DNA from 3 places in the Streptomyces sp. HUAS MG56 genome. Region 1 is predicted to be linked to each of the others. Evidence: riboswitches for the same ligand, from Rfam matches in the RefSeq annotation. Region 1 holds a riboswitch; each other region holds the start of a gene.
What was found. A riboswitch is a leader RNA that binds a small molecule or an ion and turns the genes downstream of it on or off. The one in region 1 is predicted to bind cobalamin.

Region 1 (9,335 bases):
GGCGGCGGCGAGCAGGGCGGGCCACAGGGGGTCCAGGGTGAAGTGCTCGTACAGACCGGCGACCAGCAGGGGGCGCACCGGGGGCCGGCCGCGCCGGACACCCCGTCGTCCTCACGGGGTTCGTCGAAGATCGCGGCCCCGAGTTCCGCCTCGTCGAGCCACTCCTCGGCCAGCGGCGTCATCAGGGCCGCGAGTGCGGCGGGGAGGGTGTCGGGCCGCAGCAGGATGCCGCGCGCGTGCGGGGCGGGCCGGTCCACCCGCGTACAGCGTGGCCGCGCGCCGGACGGAGGCGGCGAGGTCGGCGCGTCCGCCGGTCCACACCGGGACGGTCGGGTGCGAGGGCGCGGCGAGGAACTCCGCGACGGCCGCCGCGTACGAGGCCGCGTCGTCGGCCAGGGAGAACGGCGAGGCGGCCGGGGTCGCCGTCCCGTCGGCGGGGGCGTGCGGCGCGTACTGCATGAGCGGGTGACTCCTTCGCGGAAAAACGACAGCACCGGCACGCCGGAGGCTGCCAGGGTGGCGCACGCGTCGTACCGGGCCATTTCCCCAGACGCACGCCCACCCCGAGCTGCTCGGGCGGACCCTGGCGGACATCCTGTGGACCGAACACGCGCGGAGCCGCGGTGAGGCCATGTCGGCCCTGCGGCGCTACGGACTCGACCGGCAGGCGGACCAGGCCTTCGACCGTTTGTCGGGCGGCCGGCAGGCCCGCTTCCAGATCCTGCTGCTGGAGCTGCGAGGCACCACGGCACTGCTGCTCGACGAGCCGACCGACAACCTCGACCTGGAGTCGGCGGAGGCTCTGCAGGAGGGGCTGGAGTCGTACGAGGGGACGGTTCTCGCGGTCGCCCACGACCGCTGGTTCGCCCGCTCCTTCGACCGCGGCAGCGACGGCCGGGTACGCGAGACATCGGAACCGGTGTGGCACGAACACCGGGTCGAGCGCGCCCGCTGACCCACCCCGAGGCCCTACAGCCTCCCGAACACGATGCTCACCCCACCAACCCCACCCCGATCCGCTACCCTGTCAGGGACCGCCACCCAGGTGACGGTCCCACCCTTGCCACAACCGAGCCGGATAGTCACTCAGAGTATTCAGCCACGTTCCAACGCAAGGCCCCGCCTTCGTAGCTCAGGGGATAGAGCACCGCTCTCCTAAAGCGGGTGTCGCAGGTTCGAATCCTGCCGGGGGCACAGAGGAACACCAGGTCAGAGCCTGGTTTAGTGCAGTGAAGGCCCTCCGTGAAGATCACGGAGGGCCTTCTTGCTCCGGATGGGAACGCGCCGTCGCCATGAATCTGGGGAACCAGACCCTATCCGGAGCAATGTGAAAATGTGACACATTCCCTCACATGGTCCAATCTGGGGCATTTCTACTGACTGCTCATTGCGTGCATGACATCGTTGCCAGGCAAGCAACTCCGCGCTGTTTGGCGGCAGTTGCCGAGATTGCCGTAGGTAATCGACCACCCGGAGGGATGCAACATGACCTCGCTCCTGACGCGTTTCAAACGCGCCGCCGTCTGCGCGGCCACCGTCACGGTGGCGCTGGGGATGGCGATGGCACCCGCTGTCAGCGCCGCACCCGCCCATGCGCCGCACGCTGCGACGAAGGCCGACCCGGTGACGGTGTGCGGCAGCAAGTTCCCGCAGTACTCGGACGGCCGCTGGACCTACACCGAAGCCCGGTTCTGCCTGGGGACCGACGGCAGCCAGGTCTGGCCCATCCTCGACTTCTCCGAGTGCCAGTACTACTGGGGAGCGGCCTGGTACTACGCCAACGCCAAGTACCCGTGCGGGTTCGACTTCCAATACACCGTGACCCGTGAAGGCCGGAACGTGCTGGACGGCAGCGGTTCCGGCAGCGGCGGTCCGGGCGGAGTGGTCGAAGGCAACTCCACCGGCTGCGCGGGCCCCGGCACCTACACGCTCAGGGCCCGGTACGTCCTGTCCGGCCCGTACTGGACCGACACCCAGATCAACTCCGGCTACCGCACCTACAACCTCGACCTGCCCTGCGGCTGACAGGGGGCACTACCCGGCAGGGAGTCCTCCCGGTGCCTCGGTGCCGGGAGGACTCCCTGTTGCCGCGGCCATAGGTTCTCTGAGCTGGGCGGCTGCATGCCCGGGCTCGTCATCGGGGCCCTCAGGCTCTTCGGGGACCTGGGCATACGAGTAGGCCCCTGAGAGGCTTTCTGCTTTAAGGAAGAGGCAGTTCAAGCACACTCTCCTGACCAACAAGTTCTACTGCACTCGCGACCGCGCCCTGCTGACCGACGTCCGCAACGCTTCCCGTGGACTCGCCTTCGGCCGAGAGCCCCTCGCGCTGCACCATCTCGGTCGAGTGCCCGGTCAGGGGACCGCGGGAACGTGCCCTCCAGGGTCGGACGCGCAGTGTCGCAGCAGCGCGGAAACCGGTCCGTCGACGAGTCGGTAGCGCACGACCCGGCCGTCCTTCTCGCCCTCGACGATGCCTGCGGTGCGCAGGAGGCGCAGGGCCTGGGAGACGGCGGTGTCCCGCATCCCGGTGGCAACGGCGAGGTCGGACACGGCGATGGGGCCGGCCTCGTGAAGGGCGAGCAGCAGGGACAGGCGTCGGGGATCGGAGAGCAGGGAGAAGCGGTCGGCCCAGGCGCGTACGTGCTCGGGCTCGCCGACGGCGGCGATGGCGTCGCAGACTCGATGGCCGTCGATGGTGCGCTGCCCGGCACGTTCCGCGGGGACGAGATGCATGGAGGCATCATCGCAGCCAACGTTTCACCCTCCATACCCCTCTATATCTGCTCTATATCTGCTCAGATATGCAGCCTTGCAGCTGACACGGGCCGCCTTCTAGGCTGAGCAGGCCGTGGTGTTCGGGAAGACCGGTGACAGCCCCCAGGGGCTCAGCCCGGAGCGGCCCTCGCCACTGTGATCGGGGAGTTCCCGCCCCATGCATTGCCACTGGTCTCGCGGCCGGGAAGGCAGGGGCGGGCGCGGTGACCCGTCAGCCAGGAGACCGGCCACGGCAGCACGAAGCAGATCCACGAGGTGCTGGAGCGTGACCGTATGACCCTGTCCGAAGGCGTGCCCGAAACCGACGCCGCCCCTTCCTTCCGATGGCGCCGCGAGGACACCGTCCGAACCGTCGGCCTCATGACCGTGATCGTCGCTCTGCACGTGGTCGCCTTCGGAATCCTCTTCCTGCTCGTGGTCCCGCACCACTACGAGGTCGGCACCAAGGCGTTCGGTGTCGGGCTGGGCATCACCGCTTACACCCTCGGCATGCGGCACGCCTTCGACGCCGACCACATCGCCGCCATCGACAACACCACCCGCAAGCTGATGGCCGACGGCAAACGTCCGGTGTCGGTGGGCTTCTGGTTCGCGCTCGGCCACTCCAGCGTGGTGGTCGTCATGGCCGCGCTGGTCGCCGGGGGCGCCAAGCTCGCCGGCACCCTGATGAACGACGGCTCCCGAACCCACCAGGTCCTCGGCACCGTCGGCACCACGGTCTCCGGCAGCTTCCTGTACCTCATCGCCGCCCTCAACCTCGTCGCGCTGTTCGGCATCATGCGCGTCTTCAAGGCCATGCGCGCCGGACGCTACGACGAGGCGGAGCTGGAGGCCCACTTGGACTCGCGCGGCTTCATGAACCGCCTCCTGGGCCGGTTCACCAAGTCGATCCGCCGACCGGGTCAGATGTTCCCTCTCGGCTTCCTCTTCGGCATCGGCTTCGACACCTCGACCGAGGTTCTGCTCCTCGCCCTGGCCGGCAACGGCGCCGCCGCCGGCCTGCCCTGGTACGCGGTTCTGTGCCTGCCCCTCCTCTTCGCGGCGGGTATGAGCCTGTTCGACACACTCGACGGCACCTTCATGAACTTCGCCTACCAATGGGCGTTCTCCAACCCGGTGCGCAAGGTGTTCTACAACCTCACCATCACCGGCCTGTCCATCGCGGTGGCCTTCTTCGTCGGCACGATCGAGCTGGTCGGCGTGCTGCACGACAAGCTGGGCCTGAGCGATGACGTGTCCGGCTGGATCGCGGGCCTGGACCTGGACAACGTCGGCTACGTGATCGCCGGCCTGTTCGTGGTCGTCTGGGCCGTGGCCGTCGCCTACTGGCGTCTGGCCAAGGTCGAGGAGCGCTGGAACACCCGCGCCGCGGACACCGGCTGACGGCACGGTGGCCGTCGCCGCGACCCCGGCCTGATCAATCGTGCTCGAAGTGGCTGGGCCTGCCGTCACGTCGGACAAGCCGGCCCAGCCGAGCCGCCGTCGCTCGGGGCACGAGCGTCCAGGTGCCGTCGGCTCGGTGGAGTGCGGCGGAGTGCCAGGGGGTGGTCCAGGCGTCGGGGGCGTCAAGGAGGCGGATGCCGAATTTCGGCGCGCCGACGGGTTGCGGGTGGATCGAGAGGCGCACGGCGTGGGGGTGGTGCTCGGCGATCAGGTCGCCCCAGGCGCGGCTGCGCTGGATGACGCCGTAGGCGCGCTGCCGGCAGGCGCGCTGCAGGGCGGAGCGGGTGCCGGTCCAGTCGGCGGTGTCCTCGACGAGGAAGCGCGTGATGCCCCGGTAGAGGGCGAGGGTCTGGTCGTCGGTACGGGCCTCGGCGCGCAGAGCGTCCAGCGCGGGGGCGTGGCGGTCGTGGACGTGGGCGCGTTTCGTGTCGTGCGGGAGGTCGCCGAGGATGTCGCGCAGGTCGAAGACGGACAGTCTGTCCAGGCCCAGTCGGGCCATCTGTATGCGCAGGTCGTCGGCGTACGCGTCGATGTGGTGGTCGGGGACGTGAACGAGGTCGCCGAAGACGTGGCCGTCGGAGCAGATGATCACGCGCGCGCCGGGCGGGTAGATCCTCTCGATCTCGGTGCACAGGACGTTCAGGAACGTCAGGGAGAGGCGTTCACCCTGGTCGGGGAGGTGACCGAGGACCTTGGCGGGGTTGGGGGACTTACAGGGGAAGGCGGGCAGGGTGAAGACGATGGGCGCGCCCTCACGTACGAAGTCGGCGATCCGGCGCAGCTGATGGGGGAACGCTTCCGCAGGGGCGGGAACGGGGGCCGGATCGGTCGTGCGGTGATGCGGCAGGAGCAGGTTGAGGATCTCGGTGCCGATGCGGGTGGGGAGGGCGTCTGACGCGGTCGTCAGGGGCATGTCGTTCCTCCTGGAGTACGAGGGCATGTCGACATGGCGCCGTGGCGGGAATGCGTCCCACGGCGCCAGTGGTCAGCGGGTGTGAGTCAGCCGAGGCCGGTGTGGCCGGACCCGGTCAGCGATACGTCGATGTCAGAAGCGTCGGACGTAGCCCACGGGCAGGCTGTTCGTGCCGCGGCCGAGGACGGCGGGGATCCACTCGATGTCCTCGGCCTTGACGGCGAGATGCAGGCCGGGCAGCCGCGTGAGCAGGGTGCCCAGGGCGGTCCGGAGTTCGGCGCGGGCGAGGGCCGCGCCGGGGCAGAAGTGGATGCCGTGGCCGAAGGCGAGGTGGGGGTTCGGGGTCCGGTCGAGGTCGAGGGTGTCGGGGCCGGGGAAGCGGCGCGGGTCGCGGTTGGCGGCGCACAGGGACACGATCACGGAGTCGCCGGCCGGGACCTCGGTGCCGTGCAGGTCGCTGTCCTTGTCGAAGAAGCGCCAGGTGGTCAGTTCGAAGGCACTGTCGTAACGGAGGAGTTCCTCGACCGCGCGCGGCAGCAGGTCCGGTTCGTCGCGGAGCCGGGCCAGCTGGTCCGGGTTGCGGAAGAGGGCGATCAGGGACGTGGTGATCTGGTTGGTGACCGGTTCCTGGCCGGCGACAAGGAGCTGGAAGATCATCGAGTCCAGCTCTTCCTGGGACAGTTCACGGCGGTCTCGGGCCACGACGAGACGGCTGAGGAGGTCGTCGTCCCGGTGTTCGCGCTTGTGGGCGACGACGTCGGCGATGTAGCTCTGCAGGCCGTGCAGCCGCGCCTCGTACAGCGGGCGTCCGGGGTCGGTGGGGCCGACCGGCTGGACGACCTTGCCCCAGTCGCGGTCGAAGCGAGCCGCCAGATCCTGTGGAAGCCCGATGACCTCGGCGAGGACCTGGAAGGGGAAGTGGGCGGCGAAGTCGGTGACGAGGTCGGCCGGGCCGGTTTCGGGCAGGGCGTCGACCAGCGCATCCGCCAGTTCCTGGAACCGGGGGCGCAGGCTCTCGACACGACGTGGAGTGAAGGCGTCGGTGACGAAGCGCCGCATACGCGTGTGCTTGGGCGGGTCCTGGTGGAGGAGGTGGACCTGGAGCTGGGAGTGCTGGGGCTCGGGCATGATCGAGGCGCGGGCGCGCCAGTGGTCGTTGCCGCGGTCGTGGTTCTTGCCCAGGCGCTCGTCGTTCAGCGCGGCGTGGGCGGCGTCGTAGCCGGTGACGAGCCAGGCCTGCACCCCGCTGGGGAAGAGCACGCGGTGGACCGGGCCGGCCTCACGCATCTGCTCGTACAGGGGGTAGGGGTCGGCCTTGTACGGGCAGCCCATCAGCGGGACCGGATCGGGCAGGACGTCCGGATCGGTGCCGGGTATCGGTTCCTGGATGGTCATGCGGAGGCTCCTCAGAGGGCGAGTTCGGGCCGGTGGTGGTCCAGCCACAGGGCAAGGTCGACGACACGTTCGAGGCGCAGGCGGTGGCCCCACTCCAGCCGGTCGGGCGGGGTGTCCAGACAGGGCTTGATCCGGGTCTCGTCGGCCAGCGCCCGGACCTGTTCGGTGGCGAGCGCGTCGCGGGCCATGTCCTGCAAGCCGCGGTTGTAGTCGGGGTGGTGGGTGGCCGGGTAGTGGTTCTTGGGCCGGTACAGCACCGAGTCCGGGGCGAGGCCCGTGCCGACGGCGCGCAACAGGCTCTTCTCACGGCCGTCGAAGCTCTTCAGTGCCCAGGGCGTGGAGAAGGCGTACTCGACGAGCCGGTGGTCGCAGTACGGGACACGCACCTCCAGGCCCTGGGCCATGCTCAGCCGGTCCTTGCGGTGCAGGAGCTGGCGCAGCCAGCGGGTCAGGGACAGGTGCTGCATCTCGCGCTGCCGACGCTCGACGGGACTCTCGCCGTCGAGGTGCGGTACGGCGGCCAGGGCGCTGCGGTACGTGTCGTCGCGGAACTCAGCGATGTGCAGGTCCAGTTCGGGGTTGAGCGGCATCGCGGCCTCGTCGCCGGTGACCAGCAGCCACGGGAAGGTCTGCGCGGCGAGCGCCTTGGGGTTGTGGAACCAGGGATAGCCGCCGAACACCTCGTCGGCCGCCTCGCCGGACAGGGCGACAGTGGAGTGCTGCCGTATCTCGCCGAAGAGCAGGTACAGCGAGGTGTCCATGTCGCCCACCCCGATCGGCGAGTCACGGGCCACGACGACCGCCTTGCGGTGCTCGGGGTCGAGCAGAGCACGCGGGTCGAGGACGACGGTGCTGTGGTCGGTGCCGATGAAGGCGCCGGCCTCGGTGGCGTACGGGGTGTCGTGACCGGTGCGCAGGACGTCGCCCGTGAACTGTTCGGCCTGGTCGCTGTAGTCGACGGCGTACGAGCGGATCCTCGCCTCCGTCCCCTCTCGCAGCCGTAGTTCGTCGGCGAGCAGCGCGGTCAGGACGGTGGAGTCGATGCCGCCGGAGAGCAGACTGCACAGCGGGACGTCGGCCTCCAGCTGGCTGCGGGCCGCCGCGCCGACCAGCGCGCGGATCCGCTCCACGGTCGTTTCCTGATCGTCGCCGTGGTCCCTGGCCTCAAGCTGCCAGTAGCGGCGTTCGCGGACGCCGTGCCGGTCCAGGACGAGCTGCCCGCCCGGCTCCACCTCGCGCACTGCGGACCACACGGTCGGCCCGGTGTTGAACAGCAGGCTGTACGCCTCCCGCAGCCCGTCGGCATCCACCCTGGGCCGGATCTCGGGGTGGGCGAACAGGGCCTTGGGTTCGGAGGCGAAGGCCACACCGCCGTCGACGGCCGCCCAGAACAACGGCTTCACGCCGAGCCGGTCACGTACCAGCAGCAGCCGCTGCGCCCGCTCGTCCCATACGGCGAAGGCGAACATGCCCTCCAGGTGGTCGGCAACGTCCTCGCCCCACTCCGCGTATGCCCGCAGCACCACCTCGGTGTCGCTGCGCGTGCGGAACAGATGGCCCCGGCCGCGCAGCTCGGCACGGAGTTCGTGGTGGTTGTAGACCTCACCGCTGTAGGTGAGCACGATGTCCGGCTGCCCGGGACGATCCGGCATCGGCTGCACACCGCCTTCGAGGTCGATGACGGCCAGGCGACGATGGCCGATCGCGGCGCGTTCGCCGAGCCAGACACCTCGGGCGTCGGGGCCGCGGGGCGTGAGGGTGGCGGTCATGGCCTCGATGACCGGAGCCTGGGTGCGGGCGTCGTGGTGGAAGCTCGCCCAGCCGGTGATTCCGCACATACGGGTGACTCCTTGCTCAACGATGGGCGGCGGACGCCGCGTCGGTGGTCTTCTCCGGCACGGCGGCCGGGCGTCGGGCGGGCAGTGCCAGCAGAGGTACAGCGAGGCAAGCGGCGGTGGCGGCCACGGCGAGCCCGGCGTGCACGCCGTCGGCAGGTCCGGCAAGACCCCAGGCGGCGGTGGCCAGGGCCGGGCCCAGGGTGAAACCGAGGCTGCGGGCGAACTGGACGGTCGAGCCGACGGTCGCGGTCCACTCCGGCGGGGCGGCGCCCATGACCAGGGCCTGGGTCGGGCCGCCGTTCAGGCCCATGCCGAGGCCGGCCAGCCCCAGCCGCCAGGCGACGTCCAGCGGTGACCAGTCGCCGCCCAGCGGAACGAGGAGAACCAGCCCGGCGGCGATGAGAGCGGCACCGGTGACCGCTGTCGGACGGGCGCCGATGGGGGTACCCCCGCTTGAGCGGAGCCGAGAGTGGGGGAGGTCGGCGAGGCGTCCGCCGAGCGGTCCGGCCAGGCCCATACCGAGCGGGAAGGCGAGCACGGTGAGCCCGGTGGTGGTGGCGCTGACGCCGTCGTCACGCTGGAGGTGGAGGGCGACGACGTAGTGCATGGCGGCGAAGCCGGCCGCAAGGGCCAGTACCGCCCCGTGTGCCCGGAACAGCCCCGAGACACCCAGCACGCCGGTCACCGGACGCCCGCCCGGACCGCGCAGCCACCACCACAGCGGCGGGACTGCTGCGAGCGCGAGTACCAGCCACGCCGGACGGTCCGAGGCCAGGGTCAGCGCCAGCAGCAGGGCCGCCACACCGGTGGCCACCAGGAGGGCGTCCCCTGCCGAGCGCCGATCGGGCCGGCGCAGCCCGCCGTCCCGCGGCATCGCACGCCAGGCCAGCACCAGGGCGAGCGCACAGAAGGGGATCTTGACGAGGAAGACGGCGTGCCAGCCCAGATGGTCCAGGAGCAGCCCGCCCACG
Region 2 (9,335 bases), 1.6 Mb from region 1:
GCCCTTCACCGCGCCCATCCGCTGCCGCGCCGCCATCGAGCCCGAGGCGTCGACCACGAACAGCACGAGGTTGCCCTCGCGCCCCTCCCGCGTCGCCTGCCGCAGATCGTCCCGGCGGATCACCAGCCCCGGCCCGGACCGGCCGCGCGCCCGCTGGTACGGGGCCGCGGCCTGCACGGTGGCGGCCAGGTGCAGCTTGGTCAGCGCGCCCCGCGGCCGCCGGGACCCGGTGGTCCGGCCGTGCTCGGTGCGCGCCCGCGAGCGCCGCCCGGCGGCACCCTCGCCGATCCCGGGCACGCTCAGCACCTTGGTCCGGAACGGCTCGGCGGCCCGTACGGCCGACTGCTCCCGGGGCGACCCGGACGCCTGTGGTTCCCCGTCCTCACCCGTCTCCGGGCGCGCGGACGTGTCCCCGTCCCCGTGCGGACCGGAGTCGGGCCGAGGCCGGCCACCGCCCCCACCGGGACCGTCGGGGTCGGGATCGTCCTCGGGGGACTCGCCGGAGAACTCCTCCAGCGTCTCGTCGAGCTTGTCCTCGTCCAGACCGGGCGCGTCGAAGGGATTACGGCGCCTGCGGTGCGGCAGCGCGAGCAGCGCCGCCTGCCGTACGTCCTCCGCCAGCACGTCCGTCCGCCCGGCCCACGCGGCCAGCGCGGTCGCCGTACGGGCCATCACGATGTCGGCCCGCATGCCGTCCACCTCGAAGGCCGCGCAGGTCGCCGCGATCTGCCGCAGCGCGCCGTCGCCGAGGCGCACCTGCGGCAGCAACTCCCGTGCCGCCACGATCCGCCCGCGGACCGCGGCCTCCTCGTCCGCCCACCGTGCGGCGAAGCCGGCCGGGTCGTCGTCGTACGCCAGCCGGCGCCGTACGACCTCCACCCGCTGGTCGGGCTCGCGGGAGGCCGCGACCTCCACGGTCAGCCCGAACCGGTCCAGCAGCTGCGGCCGCAGCTCGCCCTCCTCGGGGTTCATCGTGCCGACGAGCAGGAACCGGGCCGCGTGCCGCACGGAGACGCCCTCGCGCTCCACGTACGAGGCACCCATCGCCGCCGCGTCCAGCAGCAGGTCGACCAGGTGGTCGTGGAGGAGGTTGACCTCGTCGACGTACAGGATGCCCCGGTGCGCGTCGGCCAGCAGGCCCGGCTCGAACGCCTTCACGCCCTCCGCGAGGGCCCGCTCGATGTCGAGCGCGCCGACCAGCCGGTCCTCGGAGGCGCCGACGGGCAGCTCGACCATCCGGGCCGGCCGTGCCGTACCCGGTGCCGGCTCGTGCGGGCCGTCGGGGCAGTCCGGGTCCGGTGCCGCCGGGGCGCAGGAGAACCGGCAGCCGGGGACGACGGCCACCTCGGGCAGCAGCGCCGAAAGGGCGCGTACGGCGGTCGACTTGGCCGTGCCCTTCTCGCCGCGCACCAGTACACCGCCGACCGCCGGGGACACGGCGTTCAGCAGCAGCGCGAGCCGCAGGTCGTCCTGGCCGACAACGGCCGTAAAGGGGAAGGGGGTGCTCACTGGTCTCCCTCCAGGTCGCCTTCCAGCTCCAGATAGGTGGCGCGCAGCCGCTCCAGCGTGTCCGCGTCCGGCTCGGCCCACAGGCCCCGGTCCGCGGCCTCCAGGAGCCGCTCGGTGATGCCCCGCAGCGCCCACGGGTTGGACTTCTTCATGAAGTCCCGGTTCTCCGGGTCGAAGACGTACTCCGCGCTGAGCTTCTCGTACATCCAGTCGTCCACCACGCCGGCCGTGGCGTCGTAGCCGAACAGGTAGTCCACGGTCGCCGCCATCTCGAAGGCGCCCTTGTAGCCGTGCCGGCGCATGGCCGCCATCCAGCGCGGGTTGACCACCCGGGCCCGGAAGACGCGGTGCGTCTCCTCGCCCAGCGTCCGCGTCCGCACCTGGTCGGGTACGGCCGAATCGCCCACGTACGCCTCGGGGTTGGCGCCGGTCAGATGCCGGACCATGGCGACCATGCCGCCGTGGTACTGGAAGTAGTCGTCCGCGTCGACCAGGTCGTGCTCGCGGGTGTCGACGTTCTTCGCCGCTACCGCGATCCGCCTGAACGCGGTCTCCATGTCGCCGCGCGCCGCCCGTCCGTCCAGCCCGCGCCCGTAGGCGTAGCCGCCCCAGACCGCGTACACCTCCGCGAGGTCCGCGTCGGAGCGCCAGTTGCGGGCGTCGATCAGCGGGAGCAGACCGGCGCCGTACGCGCCCGGCTTCGAGCCGAAGACGCGGGCCGTCGCGCGGCGCCGGTCGCCGTGCTCGGCGGTGTCCTCGTCGGCGTGCGCCTTCACGTAGTTGCTCCCGGCGGGCTCGTCCAGCTCCGCCACGGCTCGCACCGCGTCGTCGATCAGCCCGACGACGTGCGGGAACGCGTCCCGGAAGAAGCCGGAGATGCGGACCGTGACGTCGATGCGCGGCCGGCCCAGCTCCGCCGGGGGCACGATCTCGAAGCCCGTCACCCGGCGCGAGGCGTCGTCCCACACCGGGCGGCAGCCCAGCAGCGCCAGGATCTCGGCGATGTCGTCGCCCTGGGTGCGCATCGCGGAGGTGCCCCAGACCGTCAGGCCGACGGACTTCGGGTACTCGCCCGTGTCCTGGAGGTACCGCTGCACCAGCGAGTCGGCCAGCGACTGGCCGACCTCCCAACTCAGCCTGGACGGAATGGCCTTGGGGTCGACCGAGTAGAAGTTACGGCCGGTCGGCAGGACGTTCACGAGGCCACGGGTCGGCGAGCCCGACGGACCCGCCGGGACGTAACCGCCGTCCAGCGCCCGCAGGATGTGCCCGATCTCGTCCGTGGTGCGCGCGAGCCGGGGTACGACCTCGTCGCACGCGAACTCCAACACCCGCACGGCGTCCGGGAGTTCGGTGCCGAGCACGCCCCGCAGGACGGCGGGGACCACCGCGCGGTCCCACGCCCGCGCCTCCATCCCCTCCGCGATCCCCCGGCACAGCTGCTCCAGCAGGTCGATCGTGTCGGCGGCCGTACGGGACGGCCCCTCGGCCAGGTCCGTCAGCTCCACCGGCACCTTCACCGGTGCGCCCGGCTCGGCCAGCAGCTCCTTCTCGACCAGCCCGAAGTGTGCCGCCAGCGCGGCCCTGAGGCCCGGCAGGGCGTTCGCCTGCCCGCCCCACACCTGGGACGCCCGCAGCACGGCCAGCACCAGGTTCACGCGCGGCTCGCCGACCGGGCCGCCGCCCAGGATGTGCAGACCGTCGCGGATCTGCACGTCCTTGATCTCGCACAGATAGCCGTCGATGTGCATGACGAACTCGTCGAAGGCGGCGTCGTCCGGCTGCTCGTCCACATGCAGGTCGTGGTGCAGCTCGGCCGCCTTGACCAGTGTCCAGATCTGGGCCCGCACGGCCGGGGCCTTGGCCGGGTCCAGATCGGAGACGAGCGCGTACTCGTCCAGCAGCTGCTCCAGCTTGGCCAGGTCGCCGTAGGTGTCGGCGCGGGCCATCGGCGGCACCAGGTGGTCGACGACCGTGGCGTGCCCGCGCCGCTTGGCCTGGGTGCCCTCACCGGGGTCGTTGACGATGAACGGGTAGACGAGGGGGAGATCGCCGAGGACGGCGTCCGGGGCGCAGCCGGCGCTCAGGCCAAGGCCCTTGCCCGGCAGCCACTCCATCGTGCCGTGCTTGCCCATGTGCACGATCGCGTCCGCGCCGAACGAGTTTTCGAGCCACCTGTACGCCGCCATGTAGTGGTGCGAGGGCGGCATGTCGGGGTCGTGGTAGATCGCGATCGGGTTCTCCCCGAAGCCGCGCGGCGGCTGGATCATCACGACGACGTTCCCGAACCGAAGGGACGCCAGCACGATGTCCTCACCGTCGACGTACAGGCTGCCCGGCGGCTCGCCCCACGCCTCGGTCATCGCGTCCCGCAACTGCGGGTCCAGCTTCTCGAACCACGCCCGGTAGTCCGCCAGCGGTACCCGGGCGGGCGCGGCGGCCAGCTGCTCCTCGGTCAGCCACTCCACGTCATGGCCGCCGGCCTCGATCAGCCGGTGGATCAACTCGTCGCCGTTGTCGGGGTATTCGGTGAGCCCGTACCCGGCGTCCCGCAACGCGTCCAGCACCCGCACCGCCGACGCGGGCGTGTCCAGACCGACCGCGTTGCCGACCCGCGAGTGCTTGGTCGGGTACGCGGTGAAGACCAGCGCGACCTTCTTCTCGGCGTTCGGCTTGTGCTTCAACCGGGCGTGGCGCAGGGCGATCCCGGCCACCCGCGCGGCCCGCTCGGGGTCGGCGACGTACACCGGGACCTCGTCCGGACCCTGCTCCTTGAAGGAGAAGGGCACGGTGATCAGCCGGCCGTCGAACTCCGGGATGGCGACCTGCATGGCCGCGTCCATGGGGGACAGGGCGGCGTCCGACTCGTCCCAGGCCTTCTTCGACGAGGTGAGGCACAGGCCCTGCAGCACCGGGATGTCCAGGTCGGCGAGGGCACCGATGTCCCAGGACTCCTCGTCGCCGCCCGCCGAGGCCTGTGACGCGTGCGTGCCGCCCGCCGCCAGCACGGTCGCGACCAGCGCGTCGGCCCGGCCCAGCAGCTCGTACAGCCCGGCGTCCGCGCCGCGCAGCGAACCGCAGTACACCGGCAGGGCGTTCGCGCCCTTCGCCTCGATCGCCTCGCACAGGGTGTCCACGAAGGCGGTGTTGCCGCTCAGTTCGTGCGCCCGGTAGAAGAGCACGCCCACGGTCGGCTGGCCGTCCCGAGCCGCGTACGAGCCGTGGACGCCGTACTCCGGCATCCTGTGCGGCTCCTCGAAGCCCTCGCCGGTCAGCAGCACGGTGTCCGACAGGAACCGGGACAGCTCCAGCAGGTTCGCCGGGCCGCCCTCGACCAGGTACTTCAGCGCCTCCGCGACCACACCGGCCGGCACCGAGGACTCGGCCATCAGCTCCGCGTCCGGCACGGCCTCGCCGCCCAGCAGCACCGTCGGGATCCCGGCCGCCTTCAGCGCGGCGAGCCCGTCCTCCCAGGCGCGCTTGCCGCCGAGCAGCCGCACGACGGCGAGGTCCGCGCCGTCCAGCAGCCCCTTCAGCTCCTGCCGGACGTCCACCCGGGTCGGGTTGCCGATGCGGAAGTCCGCGCCGGAGGCCCGGGCCGCCAGCAGGTCCGTGTCGGCGGTGGACAACAACAACACTGTGCTCATGCGGGCGCTCCCGGTGGAATGAAAGGCAGTCCTTGCGGCGCGCCCGACTCGATGAGCCGCCACAGCGCGTCCGTGTCCGCGTGCTGTTCGATCAGGTCGCCGAGCCGGTCGAGCTGCTCCTCGCGCAGCGCGGCGAAGGAGGTGTCCGGCGCGGGCACGAAGCGGCGGCCCGCGGCGGCGGCCACCTCGCGCAGGAAGGCCCGCCGGAAGCCGTCCGACTCCAGCGAGCCGTGCCAGTGGGTGCCCCAGGTCTGGCCGACCCGGCAGCCGTCGAGGAAGGGTTCTCCCCCCTCCATGGAGGCGACGCCGTGGTGGATCTCGTACCCCTCGACCCGCTCGCCGAGGGCCTCCCCTTCCGGCCGGGTCAGGGTCTTCTCGGGGGCGAACCGCACCCGTACGGGCAGGATCCCCAGGCCGGCCACATGCCCCTCGCGGCTCTCGACCTCGTCCTCGATGTGCTCGCCGAGGATCTGGAAGCCGCCGCAGATGCCCAGAACGGGGCGGCCTTCGGCGGCCCTTGCGACGAGCGCCTCCGCCAGTCCGCGCTCCCGCAGCCACTGAAGAGCCCGTACGGTCCCGCGCGTGCCCGGGATCACCGCGAGGTCCGCGTCCGCCAGCTCCTCCGGGCGGTCCACGAACCGCACCACGACGCCCGGTTCGGCGGCGAGCGCGTCCACGTCCGTGAAGTTGGACATCAGCGGGATCGCGCACACGGCGACGCGCAGCACGTCCTCGCCGACCGGGGGAGCGACGGCCGACTCGCGGACCGTGCCGCGCAGCGACACGCGCAGGCCGTCCTCCTCGTCGATGCCGAGGCCGTGCCGGAAGGGGAGAACGCCGTAGGTGCGCCGCCCGGTGAGGTTCCGGAGCATGTCCAACCCCGGTGTCAGCAGCGAGACATCGCCCCGGAACTTGTTCACCAGGAATCCGGCGACCAGCTCCTGGTCCTCGGGCGAGAGCAGCGCGACGGTGCCGAAGAAGGAGGCGAAGACGCCCCCGCGGTCAATGTCGCCGACCACGAGCACGGGCAGTCGCGCGTTCCGCGCGATCCCCATGTTCACGATGTCGGTCCGGCGCAGGTTGATCTCGGCCGGGCTGCCCGCCCCCTCACAGATCACCGCGTCATACGTGCCCCGCAACTCGGCGAGGCAGTCCAGCACCGTGCCGAGCAGCTTCTGCTGCCGCCCGCCGTGGTAGCCGCGTGCGCTCAGCTCGCCCACCGGCCGGCCCAGCAGCACGACCTGGCTGCTCTGTTCGCCCCCCGGCTTCAGCAGCACCGGGTTCATCAGCGCGGTCGGCTCGACCCGGCACGCCTGCGCCTGCATGGCCTGCGCCCGGCCGATCTCCGCGCCCTCCCGGGTCACGAAGGAGTTGAGCGACATGTTCTGCGCCTTGAACGGCGCGACCTTCACGCCCTGGCGCACCAGCCACCGGCAGATCCCGGCCGTCACGACGCTCTTGCCGGCGTCCGAGGTGGTGCCGGCGACGAGGAGTCCCCCGTTCACTTCCCACGTCCCTTCGGGCTCTTGAAGCTGCTGACGATCAGGCGCGCGGCGACCGTCGTGCCGAGCGCGAGCAGGCCGACGCGGCGGGAGAGCCGGGCGGCCCGGTCGATGTCGGCGACCCGGACGGCCCGCCCGGTGTCCCCGCCCAGCACGGGCCGGTGCTCGACGCGTCCGCCGTAGGAGAGCGTCCCGCCCAGGCGGACGCCGAGCGCTCCCGCGAACGAGGCCTCCACGGGCCCGGCGTTGGGGCTCGGGTGCTTGCGGGCGCCGGCCCGCCAGGCGCGCAGGGCACCGCGCGGGTCGGGTCCGGCGACGGCGGCGAGCACGGCGGTCAGCCGGGCCCCCGGCCAGCCGGCCACGTCGTCGAGGCGGGCGGAGGCCCAGCCGTAGCGGCGGTGGCGCGGGGACCTGTGACCCACCATCGCGTCCAGGGTGTTGACGGCCCGGAAGCCGAGCAGCCCCGGCACCCCGGCCACGGCGCCCCAGACCAGGGCGCCCACGACGGCGTCGGAGGTGTTCTCGGCGACGGACTCGACCACGGCCCGGGCGATCCCGTCGGCGTCCAGCGACTGGGGGTCCCGGCCGCACAGGTGGGGCAGCCGGGCGCGGGCCGCCTCGACGTCCCCGCGCTCCAGCGCCCGGCCGATCGTGCGGGCCTCGCGGGCGAGCGAGGTGCCGCCCACGACGGACCAGACGGCGGCGGCGGTCAGCGCGGCGGAGGCGGCGGGGCAGGGGCGTACGGCGCGTGCGGCGGCCGCACCGAGTGCGACGGCGCCGCCCGCGCACACGACGGTGTGCAGCGTGCCCCAGCCGCGGTGGTCGCGCCACAACACGCCTTCCACGGCAGCGGCCGCCCGCCCGAACGCGGCGACCGGATGCCCGCGGCGGGGGTCGCCGAGGAGCAGGTCACCGAGGAGGCCGGCGGCGGCGCCGTACGCGTAGGAGCGATCGGCACCCATGGGCTCAGCCGGCCGTGGGTGCGGGAGCGGGCCTGGTACGGGTCCTTCGGCAGCCGGGCATGGCGATCGGTGTCCTCACTCAGGGTGTCCGCGCCCTGGTTCGACGAGATTCGGCGGTGAGAGTTCCTGGCTCCCGGGGGTTCTTCCCCGGTGACAGTGGCGGGACCGCGCCGGATTCGCACCGGCTTCCTCTCCTGCCGCCGTACATGGCCCCGGCAGTCCACCACGGGCCCGGAACGGCCGTCAACTTGCTGTTGACCTGCACGGGGAGAGTGTGCCGATCCCCACATCGCGGGGCGCGCGTGACCGACCGGCCGGCACGGCAAAGGCTCCCCCGCGTCCAGGACGCGGGGGAGCCTTCGCCGGTGTCGTTGTGTCAGCTCTTGGAGACGATCAGGACGATGCCGTACGCCACCGCCGCCGCGCAGGCCGCGAAGCAGACGTAGGCGCCGGTGACGGCGAGGGCGGCGGAGTCGCCCTGGGCCGCGGCCCGCTCGCGCCGGGTCAGGCCCCTGATGCCGAGGGTGAACAGGACCACGAGGCCCACCGTGAACACGAGGCTGACGCCGAAGACGGAGCCGATGGCCGACCAGTCGATCTTCATGGGGATGCTTCCTTGGTAACCGAGGGGGCCGGGGTCAGACGGTGGCGGCCGGGGGAGCGGCCTGGGCGGCGGGGGCCGCGGTCTCGGTGGCGGCCGGGGCGGGGATCGTGGCCGTCAGGTCCTCGCCGATCGTCCCCGAGGGGGGCGGGGCCACCGCGGCGATGGCGGTGGTCACCACACCGGCCGGCTCCGCGGTCTCCTCGACGACGTTGGTGTGGTCGACGACCTCGCGGCGGGAGATCTTCCAGATCGCGGCGCTGGACGCGACCAGGAAGACGGCGACCGCGGCGGTGCCCCAGTCGCCGAGGTCCGTGACGGACTCGGCGCCCGCGCCGACCAGCGCGGCGGCCGGGAGCGTGAGGATCCAGGCGACCAGCATGCGGGTCGCGGTGGACCAGCGGACCACACCGCCCTTGCGGCCGACGCCGGTGCCCATCACCGCGCCGGAGACGACGTGCGTGGTGGACAGGGAGAAGCCCAGGTGGGAGGAGGCCAGGATGGCGGTCGCGGCGCTGGTCTGGGCGGCGAAGCCCTGGCGCGGCTCCAGGTCGGTCAGGCCCGTGCCCATGGTGCGGATGATGCGCCAGCCGCCGATGTAGGTGCCGAGCGCGATGGCCAGGCCGGCGGAGAGGATCACCCAGGTGGGAGGGTTCGAGCCGGGCGCGATGGCGCCGCCCGCGATCAGCGCGAGGGTGATGATGCCCATCGTCTTCTGGGCGTCGTTGGTGCCGTGGGCCAGGGAGACCAGTCCGGCGGAGGCGATCTGGCCGACGCGATAGCCCTTGCGGGAGGACTCGCTCTCGGCCCTGCCCTCGGTCGTGCTGTCGACGCCGTACGACAGCCGGGTGGCGATCATGGCCGCGAGGCCCGCGACGATCGGCGCGGCGATCGCCGGGAGCAGCACCTTGGTCACCAGCACGTCGCCGTGCACGGCACCGAGGCCGGCGGAGGCGATCGTGGCGCCGATCAGACCGCCCATCAGGGCGTGCGAGGAACTGGACGGGAGGCCCACCAGCCAGGTCACCAGGTTCCAGAGGATCGCGCCGACCAGTGCGGCGAAGATGACCTCGGGCCGGATGCCCTTCTCGTCGACGAGTCCCTTGGAGATCGT
Region 3 (9,335 bases), 1.8 Mb from region 1:
GTGCGCGACCAGGCAGCCGAAGGGGTGGGCGGGGTCGGTGTACTCGGCGGCGGCCTCGCGCAGCGTGCGGGCGACGGCGCCGCGGGCGGTGGGCTCCTCGGCGAGCGCGCGGTCGCCGAAGGCGCCGTGCGTGTCCGTATAGACCCGGACGACCTCCTCGAACAGGCTCCGCTTGTCGCCGAAGGCCGCGTAGAGACTCGGTGCCCCGATGCCCATGATCCGGGTGAGATCGGAGACCGAGGTGGCCTCGTACCCGTGCTCCCAGAAGGCCATGAGCGCCTTCTCCAGTGCGGTGTCCCGGTCGAAGGAGCGCGGCCGACCTCGCGTCCTGCCGTTGCCCGCCTGCGCTTTCGTGTCCTGACCTGCCACCATGGCAGCCATTTTATAGCGGTCCCTAGAAAATTGTCCCTGCCGTCAGGGCTCGCACGGAGCGCCGCGCTGCCCCACCCGAACGTTCCCCGGAGCTTCCGCCCCGCTTTCCCGCACCGTCGAACGGCGATTCTGTTAGATTGGTCTAAACCACATAGAGGTGCACAGAGCCCACTTCGAGCCCACTTCAGAACGGCAGGCCCAGCGTGGAAGTTGTCATCGTTCCGGACGCCGCGGCGGGCGGCGAGCTGATCGCCGAGGCCATGGCGCAGCTGCTGCGACGCAAGCCCGACGCCCTGCTCGGCGTGGCCACCGGCTCCACCCCGCTGCCCATCTACCAGGCGCTGACCGCGAAGGTGCGCTCCGGCGCCGTGGACACCTCGCGGGTGCGGATCGCCCAGCTCGACGAGTACGTGGGGCTGCCCGCCGAGCACCCCGAGTCCTACCGCTCGGTGCTGCGCCGCGAGGTGCTGGAGCCGCTCGGCATCGGCATGGACGCGTTCCTCGGCCCCGACGGCACCGCCGAGGACGTCCAGGCGGCGTGCGAGGAGTACGACCGCGCGCTCGCCACGGCCGGCGGGGTCGACCTCCAGCTGCTCGGCATCGGCACCGACGGGCACATCGGCTTCAACGAGCCGTGCTCCTCGCTCGCCTCGCGCACCCGGATCAAGACGCTGACCGAGCAGACCCGGGTCGACAACGCCCGCTTCTTCGACGGCGACATCGGCCAGGTCCCCCACCACGTCATGACCCAGGGCATCGGCACCATCCTGGAGGCCCGGCACCTGGTGCTGCTCGCGACCGGCGAGGGCAAGGCGGACGCGGTGGCCGCGACCGTCGAGGGCCCGGTCGCCGCGGTCTGCCCGGCCTCCGCGCTCCAGCTGCACGCGCACGCGACGGTGGTGGTCGACGAGGCGGCCGCGTCCAAGCTGAAGCTCGCCGACTACTTCCGCCACACCTACGCCAACAAGCCGGACTGGCAGGGGATCTAGCGGCCCGGGGCCGGGTGATGGACTAGACCAACCAGGGGTGCGACGGTATACAGAGGAGATCGCGGGGCGTGCGGGTGGACTCCGGACACAAGAAGCCGTGCCACGATGTGAGCCGTGGCCGATGTCAGTCGGTCGCTTTCGGCATCCGGAGCCGGGAAGGCAGGGCATGAGCACCGACGTGAGCAGTGCGGAGAACGAGACCGGCACCACCGTCCGTACGGCACGCGTGCCCAAGTACTACCGCCTGAAGAAGCACCTGCTCGACATGACGCAGACACAGGCGCCGGGCACTCCCGTCCCGCCCGAGCGCACGCTGGCGGCCGAGTTCGACACCTCCCGCACGACCGTCCGCCAGGCCCTCCAGGAGCTGGTCGTCGAGGGCCGGCTGGAGCGGATCCAGGGCAAGGGCACCTTCGTCGCCAAGCCCAAGGTCTCCCAGGCGCTCCAGCTCACCTCCTACACCGAGGACATGCGCGCCCAGGGCCTGGAGCCGACCTCGCAGCTGCTGGACGTCGGGTACATCACGGCGGACGACCGGCTCGCCGGGCTGCTGGACATCACGGCCGGCGGGCGCGTGCTGCGCATCGAGCGGCTGCGCATGGCCAACGGCGAGCCGATGGCGATCGAGACCACGCATCTGAGCGCCAAGCGCTTCCCGGCCCTGCGCCGCTCCCTGGCGAAGTACACCTCGCTCTACACCGCGCTCGCCGAGGTCTACGACGTGCACCTCGCCGAGGCCGAGGAGACCATCGAGACCTCCCTGGCCACCCCGCGCGAGGCGGGCCTGCTCGGCACCGACGTGGGCCTGCCGATGCTGATGCTCTCCCGCCACTCCCTGGACCGCGAGGGCAAGCCGGTGGAGTGGGTGCGCTCGGTGTACCGCGGAGACCGCTACAAGTTCGTCGCGCGGCTGAAGCGGCCCGTCGAGTAACCCCCGTCGGGTAACTCCCGCCGGGGGCGGGGCCGGTGGGCGTCGCCGAATCGGTATACCGATATGCGGACGAGGTCTTCCACTGCCGTGACACCGTCACCTAGATTGCCTGCGCATTACACAGGTGATCAGCGAGGGGACGGAGATCCGTGGCATGTCCGAAGCACCAGAAGTGAGACCACCGGTGGTGACACCGGTCCGCGTGATCATCGGCGTGTGCCTCGTCGCACCCTTCGTGGCGATGCTGTGGGTCGGCTCGTACGCCAAGACCGACCCCACGTTCATCGGCATCCCGTTCTTCTACTGGTACCAGATGCTCTGGGTGCTGATCTCCACGGCGCTCACGATGACGGCGTACAAGCTGTGGCAGCGTGACCAGCGCGCCCGTGCCGCCCAGAAGGGAGGTGCGGCGCAGTGAAGAACGGCGTCAACGGCGTCGCGCTCGGCGTCTTCATCTTCTTCTTCCTGGCCGTCACGGTCATGGGCTTCCTCGCCGCACGCTGGCGCAGGGCCGAGAACGAGCACTCGCTGGACGAATGGGGCCTGGGCGGGCGGTCGTTCGGCACCTGGATCACCTGGTTCCTGCTCGGCGGTGACCTGTACACGGCGTACACCTTCGTCGCCGTACCGGCGGCGATCTACGCGGCGGGCGCGTCCGGCTTCTTCGCGGTGCCGTACACGATCCTCGTCTACCCGCTGATCTTCACGTTCCTGCCCCGCCTGTGGTCGGTGTCCCACAAGCACGGCTATGTGACGACCTCGGACTTCGTGCGCGGCCGGTTCGGCTCCAAGGGCCTGTCGCTGGCGGTGGCGCTGACCGGCATCCTCGCGACGATGCCGTACATCGCGCTCCAGCTCGTCGGCATCCAGGCCGTGCTGGACGTGATGGGCGTCGGCGGGGACAGCAGCGGCAACTGGTTCGTCCGGGACCTGCCGTTGCTGATCGCCTTCGGTGTGCTCGCGGCGTACACGTACTCGTCCGGGCTGCGCGCGCCCGCCCTGATCGCGTTCGTCAAGGACGGCCTGATCTACCTCGTCATCGCGGTGGCGATCATCTACATCCCGATCAAGCTGGGCGGCTTCGACGACATCTTCGCCAAGGCCGGTCATGCGTTCAGCCAGGTCAGCCCGGCGACGGGCAAGCCGCGCGGTGCGCTCGCGCCCCCGGAGGCGGGCCAGTGGACGTACGCAACGCTGGCCCTCGGCTCGGCCCTCGCCCTGTTCATGTACCCGCACTCGATCACCGCGACCCTGTCGTCCAAGAGCCGTGAGGTGATCCGCCGCAACACCACGATCCTGCCGCTGTACTCCCTGATGCTCGGCCTGCTCGCCCTGCTGGGCTTCATGGCGATCGCGGCCGGAGTCAAGGTCACCAACGGGCAGTTGGCGATCCCGCAGCTGTTCGAGGACATGTTCCCGAGCTGGTTCGCGGGCGTGGCCTTCGCCGCCATCGGCATCGGCGCACTCGTGCCCGCGGCCATCATGTCGATCGCGGCGGCGAACCTCTTCACCCGCAACATCTACCGGGACTTCATCAAGCCGGACGCCACGCCGAAACAGGAGGCCCAGGTCTCCAAGCTGGTCTCCCTGCTGGTGAAGGTCGGCGCCCTGGTCTTCGTCCTCACCATGGACAAGACGGTCGCCATCAACTTCCAGCTGCTGGGCGGCATCTGGATCCTGCAGACCTTCCCGGCCCTGGTCGGCGGCCTGTTCACCCGCTGGTTCCACCGCTGGGCGCTGCTCGCCGGCTGGGCGGTCGGCATGGTGTACGGCACGGTCGCCGCGTACGGCGTCGCCTCGCCGACCCAGAAGCACTTCGGCGGCTCGGCGAAGGAGATCCCCGGCATCGGCGAGATCGGCTACATCGGCATGACGGCGTTCGTCCTGAACGTCGCCGTCACCGTGGTCATGACGCTGGTTCTGCGTGCGCTGAAGGCCCCCGAGGGCGTGGACGAGACCCGCCCGGAGGACTACACGGCGGACGCGGGCGACCCGGGCGTCGAGACGGAGCTGGCGGGCGCCGCTCACTGAGGCACACCCGTACGCCCTGAAGCACCGCGTACACCGGACACACCCCGCAGCGGGCCGCCGACATCGAGCATGACGGCGGCCCGTTCCGCATGTCCCCCGTCATACACAAGTTGACGCTCCGAAGCCAGCGCGACACACAACAGACACAACATGTGGGGGTGTCACGACAGCCCGGCACTAGATGTATGCTCATCCTCGCTGTCGTCGCAGGGGAATCCGGTGCGAATCCGGAACTGTCCCGCAACGGTGTACTTGTGCGTATCCGCGCACAGGAGTCAGTCCGAGGACCTGCCGGCAGCACGCGCCCGGCCGTCCGGCCCGGGTGCCTTCCGACGTCCGGGCCTCGTGGAATGGGCCGGTGGACGCGACGCGTGCGCGCTCGTGGCTGCCCCCTGCCCTCCGCAAGGCCCCCGTGCCGAGCGAGGGAGAGCCCCACGTGACCATCGCGCCCGCAGATCCGGCTTCAACAGGCGGCCTGGACACCGACGGTCCCGGTGCAGCGCTGCTGCGTACCCTGACCGAGCTGACCGCCGACCTCCCCGACGCCGACCCCGGCCGGGTCGCCGCCGCCGCGTTGCGCGGCCGGTCCGCCCGGGCCGACGAGACGGAGTTGCGCGAACTGGCCACGGAGGCCGCCGCCGGGCTCATCTCCGAGGACCCCGCCTACTCGCGGCTGGCCGCCCGGCTGCTGACCCTCGCCATCCGCGCCGAGGCCGCCTCGCAGGGGGTGACGTCCTTCACCGAGTCCGTGGCCGTCGGCCACCGCGAGGGCCTCATCGCCGACCGCACCGCCGCGTTCGCGCGGCTGCACGCGGCCCGCCTCGACGCCCTGGTCGACGTGCACGCCGACGACCGCTTCGGCTACTTCGGCCTGCGCACCCTGCACAGCCGCTACCTGCTGCGCCACCCGATCACCCGCCGGGTCATCGAGACCCCCCAGCACTTCATGCTCCGGGTCGCGAGCGGCCTGGCCGAGGACGACAGCGTGCGCGCGCTGGACGAAGTCGCCGCGCTCTACGGGCTCATGAGCCGCCTCGACTACCTGCCCTCCTCTCCCACGCTCTTCAACTCCGGCACGCGCCATCCCCAGATGTCGTCCTGCTACCTCCTCGACTCGCCGCTGGACGAGCTGGACTCCATCTACGACCGCTACCACCAGGTGGCCCGGCTCTCGAAGCACGCCGGCGGCATCGGGCTGTCGTACTCCCGCATCCGCAGCCGCGGTTCGCTGATCCGCGGCACCAACGGGCACTCCAACGGCATCGTGCCGTTCCTGAAGACGCTGGACGCCTCGGTGGCCGCCGTGAACCAGGGCGGCCGGCGCAAGGGCGCGGCCGCGGTCTACCTGGAGACCTGGCACTCCGACATCGAGGAGTTCCTGGAGCTGCGGGACAACACCGGTGAGGACGCCCGGCGCACGCACAACCTGAACCTCGCGCACTGGATCCCGGACGAGTTCATGCGCCGGGTCAACGCGGACGCGTCCTGGTCGCTGTTCTCCCCCGCCGACGTGCCGGAGCTGGTGGACCTGTGGGGCGAGGAGTTCGACGCCGCGTACCGCAAGGCCGAGCAGGCGGGCCTCGCGAAGAAGACCATCCCGGCCCGTGAGCTGTACGGCCGCATGATGCGCACCCTCGCGCAGACCGGCAACGGCTGGATGACCTTCAAGGACGCCGCCAACCGCACCGCCAACCAGACGGCCCTGCCGGGCCACGTGGTCCACTCCTCCAACCTCTGCACGGAGATCCTGGAGGTCACGGACGACGGCGAGACGGCGGTCTGCAACCTCGGTTCGGTGAACCTGGGTGCCTTCGTCGACACGGCGAGCGGTGACATCGACTGGGAGCGGCTGGACGAGACCGTCCGCACGGCCGTGACCTTCCTCGACCGGGTCGTGGACATCAACTTCTACCCGACCGAGCAGGCGGGCCGCTCCAACGCCAAGTGGCGTCCGGTCGGTCTCGGCGCGATGGGCCTCCAGGACGTCTTCTTCAAGCTGCGCCTGCCCTTCGACTCCGCCGAGGCCAGGGCCCTCTCGACGCGGATCGCCGAGCGGATCATGCTCGCCGCGTACGAGGCCTCCGCCGACCTCGCCGAGCGCAGCGGCCCGCTGCCGGCCTGGGAGAAGACCCGTACGGCCCAGGGCGTGCTGCACCCGGACCACTACGACACCGAGCCGGCCTGGCCGGAGCGCTGGGAGGCGCTGCGCAGGCGGATCGCCACCGTCGGCATGCGCAACTCGCTGCTCCTCGCGATCGCCCCGACGGCCACCATCGCCTCCATCGCCGGTGTGTACGAGTGCATCGAGCCGCAGGTGTCGAACCTGTTCAAGCGCGAGACGCTGTCGGGTGAGTTCCTCCAGGTCAACTCCTACCTGGTGCAGGACCTGAAGAACCTGGGCGTGTGGGACGCGCGCACCCGTGAGGCGCTGCGGGACTCGAACGGCTCGGTGCAGGGCTTCGCGTGGATCCCCGAGGAGGTGCGCGCGCTGTACCGCACCGCGTGGGAGATCCCGCAGCGCGGTCTGATCGACATGGCGGCGGCCCGCACCCCGTTCCTGGACCAGGCGCAGTCCCTGAACCTGTTCCTGGAGACGCCGACCATCGGCAAGCTCTCCTCGATGTACGCGTACGCCTGGAAGTCGGGCCTGAAGACGACGTACTACCTGCGCTCCCGCCCGGCGACCCGGATCGCCCGCGCGGCCCAGGCGCAGCCCCAGAAGACCATCCCCGCCCAGCAGGTCGCCGACCCCGACGCCGTGGCCTGCTCCCTGGAAAACCCCGAGTCCTGCGAGGCCTGCCAGTAATGACCACTCCCGCTCACGAGAAGAACCTGCTCGACCCGGGCTTCGAGCTGACTCTGCGTCCGATGCGCTACCCCGACTTCTACGAGCGCTACCGGGACGCGATCAAGAACACCTGGACCGTGGAGGAGGTCGACCTCCACTCGGACGTCGCCGACCTCGCGAAGCTGACGCCCGAGGAGCAGCACCTCATCGGCCGGCTGGTGGCCTTCTTCGCGACGGGCGACTCGATCGTCGCGAACAACCTGGTGCTGACGCTGTACAAGCACATCAACTCCCCCGAGGCGCGGCTCTACCTGAGCCGTCAGCTCTTCGAGGAGGCCGTGCACGTCCAGTTCTATCTGACGCTGCTGGACACCTACCTGCCCGACCCGGACGACCGGGCGGCGGCCTTCGCGGCCGTCGAGAACATCCCCTCCATCCGCGAGAAGGCGCAGTTCTGCTTCACGTGGATCAACGAGGTGGAGAAGCTGGAGCGGCTGGAGTCGAAGGCCGACCGCCGGCGCTTCCTGCTGAACCTGATCTGCTTCGCCGCGTGCATCGAGGGGCTGTTCTTCTACGGCGCCTTCGCGTACGTCTACTGGTTCCGCAGCCGGGGTCTGCTGCACGGCCTCGCCACGGGCACCAACTGGGTGTTCCGCGACGAGACCATGCACATGTCCTTCGCCTTCGACGTGGTCGACACCGTCCGCAAGGAGGAGCCGGACCTCTTCGACGACCAGCTCCAGCAGCAGGTCACCGACATGCTGAGGGAGGCGGTCGAGGCCGAGCTGCAGTTCGCCCGCGACCTGTGCGGTGACGGCCTGCCGGGCATGAACACCGAGTCGATGCGCCAGTACCTGGAGTGCGTCGCCGACCAGCGCCTCACGCGCCTCGGCTTCGCCCCGGTGTACGGCTCGGAGAACCCCTTCTCCTTCATGGAGCTCCAGGGCGTTCAGGAGCTGACGAACTTCTTCGAGCGCCGCCCGTCGGCGTACCAGGTCGCGGTGGAGGGCACCGTCGACCTGGACGAGGACTTCTGAGCCTCCCGCCGCGTGCGACCCTCCTGGGCCTGCCCGAGCTGTCGGTCGATGCGCCACTCGCGCACCGCGCCGATCGCGGAGGGCAGGACCAGGAGGAGCAGGATGCCGAGGGTGGCGACCATTCCGATCAGGCCTTGAATCTGGTTTCCGGTCATGCACACCACTGTCGTCCCGGACGCTCCTGTCCGGCAGTGGCAGGACTGCCGTAGACCTTCGAATTACTGCCACCATTTTCCGCACCGGCAAGGCACACTGACAGCATGCTGAAGAACGTGGCCGCCGTGCTGCTGGACGGGGTGCACCCCTTCGAGCTGGGCGTCGTGTGCGAGGTGTTCGGCATCGACCGCAGCGACGAGGGACTGCCCGTCTACGACTTCGCGGTCGTCTCCGCCGAGGGGCCGACGCTCGACACCCACTGCGGGTTCACCGTGTCCACGCCGTACGGGCTGGAGCGGCTGGAGGAGGCCGACCTCGTCGCCGTACCGGCCGGGACCGCCTATGCCGAGCGGGAGTATCCCGCGGAGCTGCTGGCGGCGCTGCGCCGGGCCGTCGGGCGCGGCGCCCGGGTGCTGAGCGTGTGTTCCGGGGTGTTCCTGCTGGCCGCGGCGGGGCTGCTGGACGACCGGCGGTGCGCGGTGCACTGGCATCACGCCGAGCAGCTCGCCCGGCGCTATCCGCGGATCGCCGTCGAGCAGGACGTGCTGTACGTGGACGAGGATCCGGTGATCACCTCCGCCGGTACGGCCGCGGGGATCGACGCCTGTCTGCACATCGTGCGCAAGGAGCAGGGCCCCGAGGTCGCCAACAAGATCGCCCGGCGGATGGTCGTACCCCCGCACCGGGACGGCGGGCAGGCCCAGTACATCGAGCGGCCGCTGCCGAGGGGCGCGTGCGACACCGTCGGCGAAGTGCTGGTATGGATGGAGGAGCACCTCGATGTGGAGGTGACTGTGGAGCAGCTCGCGGCCCGCGCGCACATGTCGCCGCGCACCTTCGCCCGCCGCTTCCAGCAGGAGACCGGGACCACGCCGTACCGCTGGATCCTGCGCCAACGGGTGCTGCGCGCCCAGGAGTTGCTGGAGGGCACCGACGAGACCGTGGACGCGATCGCCTGGCGCACCGGGTTCGGCACGGCGGCGGCGCTGCGCCACCAGTTCGTGCGGGCGCTCGGCACCACGCCGAACGCG

Region 2: it holds a riboswitch for cobalamin, as region 1 does, so the genes downstream of both, AC4OXY_RS15675 (cobalamin biosynthesis protein) here and nicT (Nickel transporter NicT) in region 1, are expected to answer to the same signal.
Region 3: it holds a riboswitch for cobalamin, as region 1 does, so the genes downstream of both, AC4OXY_RS31705 (ribonucleoside-diphosphate reductase subunit alpha) here and nicT (Nickel transporter NicT) in region 1, are expected to answer to the same signal.

What each region holds. Positions count from the first base shown of each region.
Region 1 is NZ_CM178722.1:4,900,168-4,909,502, forward strand. Features, by position in the region: gene AC4OXY_RS23135 (hypothetical protein) at 1-78, opposite strand, end outside; gene AC4OXY_RS23140 (hypothetical protein) at 112-459, opposite strand; partial or broken gene AC4OXY_RS23145 (ATP-binding cassette domain-containing protein) at 513-955, shown strand; tRNA gene AC4OXY_RS23150 (tRNA-Arg) at 1,122-1,194, shown strand; gene AC4OXY_RS23155 (hypothetical protein) at 1,486-2,025, shown strand; gene AC4OXY_RS23160 (ArsR/SmtB family transcription factor) at 2,353-2,733, opposite strand; cobalamin riboswitch at 2,832-3,021, shown strand; gene nicT (Nickel transporter NicT) at 3,049-4,158, shown strand; gene AC4OXY_RS23170 (L-tyrosine/L-tryptophan isonitrile synthase family protein) at 4,193-5,131, opposite strand; gene AC4OXY_RS23175 (cytochrome P450 family protein) at 5,264-6,526, opposite strand; gene asnB (asparagine synthase (glutamine-hydrolyzing)) at 6,538-8,364, opposite strand; gene AC4OXY_RS23185 (MFS transporter) at 8,381-9,335, opposite strand, start outside.
Region 2 is NZ_CM178722.1:3,289,197-3,298,531, reverse strand. Features, by position in the region: gene AC4OXY_RS15690 (putative cobaltochelatase) at 1-1,509, opposite strand, end outside; gene cobN (cobaltochelatase subunit CobN) at 1,506-5,156, opposite strand; gene AC4OXY_RS15680 (cobyric acid synthase) at 5,153-6,661, opposite strand; gene AC4OXY_RS15675 (cobalamin biosynthesis protein) at 6,658-7,620, opposite strand; cobalamin riboswitch at 7,722-7,860, opposite strand; gene AC4OXY_RS15670 (hypothetical protein) at 7,997-8,224, opposite strand; gene AC4OXY_RS15665 (inorganic phosphate transporter) at 8,259-9,335, opposite strand, start outside.
Region 3 is NZ_CM178722.1:6,696,261-6,705,595, reverse strand. Features, by position in the region: gene AC4OXY_RS31730 (TetR/AcrR family transcriptional regulator) at 1-372, opposite strand, end outside; gene nagB (glucosamine-6-phosphate deaminase) at 576-1,361, shown strand; gene AC4OXY_RS31720 (GntR family transcriptional regulator) at 1,528-2,292, shown strand; gene AC4OXY_RS31715 (DUF3311 domain-containing protein) at 2,447-2,710, shown strand; gene mctP (monocarboxylate uptake permease MctP) at 2,707-4,323, shown strand; cobalamin riboswitch at 4,474-4,633, shown strand; gene AC4OXY_RS31705 (ribonucleoside-diphosphate reductase subunit alpha) at 4,760-7,129, shown strand; gene AC4OXY_RS31700 (ribonucleotide-diphosphate reductase subunit beta) at 7,129-8,148, shown strand; gene AC4OXY_RS31695 (hypothetical protein) at 8,061-8,303, opposite strand; gene AC4OXY_RS31690 (GlxA family transcriptional regulator) at 8,409-9,335, shown strand, end outside.